One region of the Dyella sp. PARNA 12/25 genome, then DNA from elsewhere that is predicted to be linked to it. Evidence: predicted binding sites of a transcription regulator. Region 1 holds the regulator's gene; each other region holds the start of a gene.
The links. The regulator sigma-54, encoded in region 1, starts transcription at its own class of promoters, with help from an activator protein. The targets are predictions, from matches to a motif close to TGGCACGNGCNTTGC.

Region 1 (2,267 bases):
CTCGGTCGGTGAAATCCAACGCATCGTGCGCCACCTCAAGGAACGTGGCATCGGCGTTCTGATCACCGACCACAACGTGCGTGAGACCCTGGGCATCTGTGACCGCGCCTACATCCTCAACGACGGCGAAGTGCTCTCGCGTGGCACGCCGGCGCACATCCTCGCTGATGAGAAGGTACGCGAGGTTTACCTTGGTCGCGAATTCCGCCTCTGAGTAACTGGAAACCACCCACGGTTCGCCATTCGCAGAAGCAACCCTTCGCAGGCGAATGGCGCTGCTTCCGGGTGTCCCAAATGGCGTCTATAGCGCGTCCGTTACAGACGATAAACCTGAGGTAGTACGCGAATCGGCGTTTGACCTATGGCCTCGCGTTCAGGTCAGGAGTTAGGATGACCTTCACGTTCATCCCGACCGCCTGGCATGAAACCCGGACTGCAGTTTCGCCTCAATCAGCAGCTCACGCTGACCCCTCAGCTGCAACAGGCCATCCGCCTTCTGCAGCTGTCGCAGTTGGAGCTGGAGGCTGAACTGCGTCAGATTGCAGAAAGCAATCCCCTGCTGGAGTTCTCCGACGACAACCCGGATGGCGTTGACGGCGAAGAGCGCGAAACGATCGAACCGGCGCCGAACACCAGCACCAGCGCCAGCAGCACCGACACCACCATCGACGACGCCGACCCCACCGAGTGGAGTGACAGCGACAGCGGTGGCGCGGCCGAAGACCCGATCGATTTCTCCAGCAGCAGCGGCACCTCTTCGCGCAACAGCGCCAACGGCGACGACGATAGCTTCGAGCCGCAGAGCGCCGCGCAGGAAACGCTGCAGGAACATCTGCTGTGGCAGCTCAACCTCACGCACATGAGCGCGCGCGATCGCACCATCGCTGCGGTGCTGATCGATGCACTCAACCCTGACGGCTATCTCATCGAGGGCATGGAGTCGCTGATCGGCGCACTGCCACCCGACCTCAGGGCGAGTGCTGCTGAGGTGGAACACGTGCGGCGCATGCTGCAACGTTTCGACCCCACCGGCGTGGCAAGCCTGGATCTGCGCGACTGTCTGCGCGTGCAGCTGGAACAGTTCGACCCGGACACCCAGCACCGCGAGCTTGCTCTGCGCATTGTCGACAGCGAACTGGAATTGCTCGCACGCAATGACATCGCTCGTCTGGCCCGCAAATTGAAAGCCAGCGAGGACGATACCGCTGCCGCCGCCGTGCTGATTCGCAGCCTCGATCCACGCCCCGGCGCGGCACTCGATGTCACGCCGGTCGAATACGTGGCGCCTGATGTCTATGCACGCAAGGATGCTGGGCGCTGGCGTGTCAGCCTCAACCCGGACTGCCAGCCGCGCCTGGGCCTCAACCAGCACTATTGCGGCCTGATCGCGCAGGCACGCGGCACCGATGCCAGCTGGATGCGCGGCCAACTTCAGGAAGCACGTTGGCTGATCAAGAGCCTGGAGTCACGCGCGGAAACCCTGCTCAAGGTGGCGGAGGCCATCGTGCGCAGGCAGAGCGCCTTCCTCGACTACGGCCCCGAGGCCATGCACCCGCTGGTGCTCCGCGAGGTTGCAGAGGAAGTGGGCATGCACGAATCCACCATCTCCCGCGTCACCACGCGCAAGTACATCCATACGCCGCGCGGTACGTTCGAACTCAAGCACTTCTTCTCCAGCGGCGTGTCCACCGAAGACGGTGGCAGCGCCTCGGCCACCGCCATTCAGGCCATGCTGCGCAAGCTGGTCGATGCCGAGGACCCGCGCAAGCCGCTGTCCGACCAGGCTATCGCGGAGGAACTGCACCGCAAGGGCATTCAGGTTGCCCGCCGCACCGTCGCCAAGTACCGCGAAGCCATGCGCATTCCCAGCTCCAGCGAGCGCCAGCGCGCTGGCTGAACAGGCTTACGCGTCACCTGTGGCAAAGCGTCCCGGGAACTTGGCAAAAAAAATGACGTCCCTATATTCGTATGTAAGTCGATCCGATGGGATACCTGTCATGTCCAAGGCCTGAAGGTCTTCATAACGCGAAGAGAACTCCAGAAGCGCATAGTGACTATCCCGACTTGGTGAGGAGGCCGGAACAGCGGATCGAAACAACCCCCGGGTTTTTCAAAGGTGTGTCGGCCACGACATAAGCGACCGGCGCATCGACCCCAGCCGCGTCCGCGGCGAGTATCAGAGGAGGCGCAACATGCAAGTTCAGATCAGCGGTCAGCAGATTGAAGTCACCCAGGCTCTTCGAGATCACGTGAATAGCCGGCTCGAC
Region 2 (2,267 bases), on a different contig from region 1:
GCGCTTCCAGGTGCTGGCGGCGTTCAAGCTCGTCGCTGCCCAATACATAGCGGATGGAAACGAATACGGCCCAGGCGACCGGCAATACGGGCGACAGTGCCGTCAGCACCTTGAGCCAGCCGGCGTCCATGGTTTTCTGCAGCGGCCACACGTACAGCATGACCAGCACATAGGCGAGCATGGCGGGCATGAATTCACGGGCATAGCGGTATTCGATCGGGCGGCTGCGCTCCCGCCTCACTGCGCGCTGGGTGTGGATCATGAGTGGCAGCGATGCCGCGAAACCCAGCACGCCCACCACACGCAGCAACACGCCACCTTTCGTCATCAGCCACAGCCCGCCAGCCATCAGCGCATAGGTCAGCAGGGTGACCAGCCAACGCGCCCAACGGGGCCAGGTAAGCATGGGGGCGCGAAGCCAGTGCTCGTTGCGCTCCGGCCTGTTCATGACCGGCCACCCCTCGTCTCGACGTACTGCATGAGCTCCCTCCCGAACTGCATGTCAAGTGAACTTGACACAAGGCTAAGGGGCGTCGCGGGGTGTGTCAAGCGTACTTTACACAGGAAGGGTATCGGCCTTCACGCTACGAACTTGAGCGGATCGCCGTAGGATTTTTCCTAAAATGTGACGCAATTTGCACAATCGGCCGGCCTTGGGGCCCGATGTGACGTGACGCAGTTCACACAATTCGTCACCTTGACTTAACAGCCAGTTCTCAGAAAGCGCGCGACGAGGCCGTTTCCACGGCCACTTTCTGGTTGGCATGCCGGTTGCATTAGGCCGGGTAAGCGATCTGGAAGCCAGCTCGAAGGGGGCACGGGCCAGAAGCCAAACAGCGCAGTCGGGGGGCACGCGCCCGGTGTCCGGAAGCGCCACAAACATCCGCTACAACCAACCAAGGTCAAAGGACACTGTATGAAGAAGATTCTCCTCTCCGCTGCACTGGCTGCCGTCTTCGGCGTGGCTGCACTGGCACCGCAGGCCGCCAAGGCCGTCGATGGCACCATCACGTTCAACGGTAAGATCACCTCCACCACCTGCACCATCGCCTCGAGCTCCAATGGCAGCACGGGTACCGCCAGCTTCGCTGTGACCCTGCCGAGCGTCGGTACGGGAGCGCTGGGCACGTCGTCGGGCATTGTCGCCGGCGCCACGCCGTTCAGCATCAACCTCTCCGCTTGCTCGGGCACGGGCGTGGTCAAGGCCTACTTCGAGCCGGGCGCGACGATCAACGCGAACGGCCGCCTGAACGTCGCCGGCGCCACCGGCGTGGACCTGCAGCTGCTCAACAACAGCCAGTCGGCGATCAACCTGGCGACGCAGACCGGCACCACCACGGCCACCATCGCCTCCAATGCTGCAACGCTGAACTACTACGTGCAGTACTACAACAATGGCACGGGCACCGGCGGCGCCGTCGGCGCTGGCACCGTGACCAGCAGCGTGAACTACACGATCCAGTATCCGTAATTCACGCCCTGTCCGCGGCCGGCGTCGCCGGCCGCGGATACCCCGCAACGCCTCCTCGCCGTCGAACGGGATTCCAACGATGAAACGCTTCTTCCGCGCCTTGGGCACGGGGTTGCTGGTGTATTGCTTGGCCTCGGCCGGCGCCAGCGCCAATGTGATTATTGCCGGCACCCGAGTGGTCTTTCCCGCGAAGGATGGCGAAGTCACCGTCCGGCTGACCAACGACAACAGCACGCCAGCCCTGATCGAATCCTGGGTCGACAGCGGCGACGCGCATTCCACCCCTGACAAGGTGGACACCCCTTTTCTGATCACGCCCCCGCTGTTCCGCATGGAGCCGCACAAGGAGCAGAGCCTGCGCATCCTGTTTACGCAGGGCAAGCAGCCGCTGCCGGTAGATCGTGAATCGCTGTTCTGGCTCAACGTGCTGGAAGTGCCGCCGAAGCCGAGCGGCCAGGAATACCAGGGCAAGAATTATCTGCAGCTCGCGATCCGCTCGCGACTCAAGCTCTTTTACCGCCCCGACGGCCTTGCCGGCGATCCGCAGAAGGCACCCGCCCAGTTGAGCTTCAAGGCCGCAGCTGGCGGCGCTGCCACGACGCTCGTCGTGCATAACCCGACACCGTATTACGTCACGTTCACCAAGGTGGCGTTGAGCATCGGTGGCCAGTCTTACGCCGGCGACACCGGCATGGTGGCCCCGCTTTCCGATCTGCGTCTGGACGTTGCGGGCCTGAAGCAGGCACCGGCTGGCACTGCCATCGAATACGACTGCATCAACGACTACGGCGCCACG
Region 3 (2,267 bases), on a different contig from region 1:
AACCCCGCGCTCTGCGCGCCAAGCGGCATGGTGCGCACGACATTGCCGTTACCGTCGAGCACCTGCACGGTGACGCTGGTGGCAGTGGGTACATTGACCGCGCCGCGCATGCCGTTGCTGCCGTCGAAACTCATCGTGCTCGAAGGCACCATGACCTGGCGGTTGACCAGATTCGACGAACTCAGCACCTGCGAGGTCTGCATGGCTGTATTGACGTTGCTGCTCAGGCCCTGCAGATCGGTATCCAACTGCTGCGTGGCCGACAACTGGCTGAACTGCGCCATCTGCGACACGAACTGCGAGTTGTCGACCGGATTGGTGGGGTCCTGCGCCTTGAGCTGGGCCGTCATCAATTTGAGAAAGTCGGCCTGCGTCATGGTGTTGGACAGCGCCGAGTTCGTGCTCGTCGTGCCCGTGTTGCTGCCGCTGCTCGTATTGTTGGTACTGGGAATAGTGGACACGTGATTACCTCCCGGCTTACTTGCCGAGGTCGAGGGTCTTGAGCATCAGCTGCTTGGTGGTGTTCATCGCTTCGACGTTGTTCTGGTACGAACGCGACGCGGAAATCATGTTCACCAGCTCATCGATGGGGTTGACGTTGCTGCCATAGACGTAGCCCGTGCCATCCGCCATCGGGTTGCCCGGTTCATAGCGCGCCTGCACATCGGCCTGGCTTTCGGTAACGCCCTTCACCTGCACACCCACCGCGCTATCACCTTCGGCACTCTTGGCGCTGCCGAGCGCGCGCTGTACCGCGGCGAACAACGGTTCCTTGGCGCGATACGCACCTTGCGGCGTGCTCGACACGCTGTCGGCGTTGGCGAGATTGCTGGCGACGGTATTCAGGCGCAGCGACTGCGCCGCCATGCCCGAACCGGCTACATCGAAAATCTTGAACATCGACATCAGCCCTGGCCTCCGGTGATGGCGGTACGCAGCATGTGAATCTGCGCCGTGATGAAGGAAAGGCTCGCCTGGTAATGCACGCCGTTGGCGGCGAAATTCGCCTGCTCCACCTGCGTATCGACGGTATTGCCATCCATCGTCGGCAAGCCCGGCATGCGATAGGCGAGCTGATCAGCGGCTTGCGCGTTTGGATTGATTTGCCCCGTGTGCGTCATCGCCATCGGCAAGCTGTCGCTTTGGCCGCTGGCGTTGGATAGCGCCTTTTTGAAATCGACATCGCGCGCGAGGTAGCCAGGCGTATCTGCGTTCGCCAGATTGCTGGCCAGCACTTCGCTACGGCGTTGCCACAGGTCGAGTGCCTGGGTGTGCAAACCGAACGGGTTGTCGTTGATCAAACTCATCACTCACTCCTGCGACGGGGGCCGCGGGGTGGTTTGAGCAATTTGCGTGCCACGGGTTTGCTGGGGGTGCGGAGGGCGCGTGGTTGGTGGGTTTGTGGGGTGATTGGGTGTTGATGTGGTGGCGGAAATGGAGGCCATGTCGGAATTTCGACGCGGGTGATAGCGGCTTCCTGACGCGGGGTGGTTTGTGTGTGTGCTGCACTTCTCCCTCTCCCCTCTGGGGAGAGGGCTGGGGTGAGGGGTGGGGGCTTGCGGTAACGCATGCTCCCCTCACCGACATCCCCGCGAAAGCGGGGATCCAGTGACTTTGCTCTTGGCTCTGAATGTGGCGATCCCGCCAGCGTGCCGCCTGCGCGGCGGGCGTTTCGACCTTCTGCCGAAGGCCGAGTCACTTTTCTTTTGCTGGCCCAAAAGAAAAGTAACCCAAAGAAAATGGCCTTTAGGGCTCTCGCAGCGTCGTGCTGAATACAAGCCTAGAAGGTCTCCGTAATCGGCACCGCACGATCCATCCGATACGCGGTACGGCTACCCCGCAACGCGCCATAGCGAAGAGGACTTAAAGCGTCTGAATGTTGCTGCTCCCTCTCCCCTCGGGGGAGAGGGCTGGGGTGAGGGGCCAATCTTGCCTCTCCGCTTAAAAGAGCCGCCACTTCAGCGCGGGCAAATCTCCGTCGACCCCCATTGCCTAACTGCCGGGCCACCACCAACGACCCCTCAAACCCCCATCAATGCGGGCGTCAACGCCCCCTGCCGACGCTGCACGAAATACTCGCGAGTGCGCTTACTAAACACCGCCCACCCCGCATACACCGCCATGGCCGCAGGCATCAATGCAGTAACCGGGCTACCACCTTGCGCGTTGTCAGGGTGCGGAGCGAGCGACGACGCCAGCATGCCCAATGCCGGCACGCCGAACATCAATGCCACCATGCCGAACATGACGAAACGCGCCCAAGCCTT

Region 2: the regulator sigma-54 is predicted to act here: its motif matches at 761-775, upstream of AC0GUR_RS20780 (fimbrial protein).
Region 3: the regulator sigma-54 is predicted to act here: its motif matches at 1,345-1,359, upstream of flgB (flagellar basal body rod protein FlgB).

Annotation. Positions count from the first base shown of each region.
Region 1 is NZ_JBVQCI010000004.1:35,215-37,481, reverse strand. Features, by position in the region: gene lptB (LPS export ABC transporter ATP-binding protein) at 1-214, shown strand, start outside; gene AC0GUR_RS10435 (RNA polymerase factor sigma-54) at 422-1,897, shown strand; gene hpf (ribosome hibernation-promoting factor, HPF/YfiA family) at 2,193-2,267, shown strand, end outside.
Region 2 is NZ_JBVQCI010000018.1:8,180-10,446, reverse strand. Features, by position in the region: gene AC0GUR_RS20785 (hypothetical protein) at 1-448, opposite strand, end outside; gene AC0GUR_RS20780 (fimbrial protein) at 917-1,471, shown strand; gene AC0GUR_RS20775 (fimbrial biogenesis chaperone) at 1,551-2,267, shown strand, end outside.
Region 3 is NZ_JBVQCI010000008.1:23,428-25,694, forward strand. Features, by position in the region: gene AC0GUR_RS15190 (flagellar hook assembly protein FlgD) at 1-461, opposite strand, end outside; gene flgC (flagellar basal body rod protein FlgC) at 478-906, opposite strand; gene flgB (flagellar basal body rod protein FlgB) at 906-1,307, opposite strand; gene AC0GUR_RS15205 (efflux RND transporter permease subunit) at 2,022-2,267, opposite strand, start outside.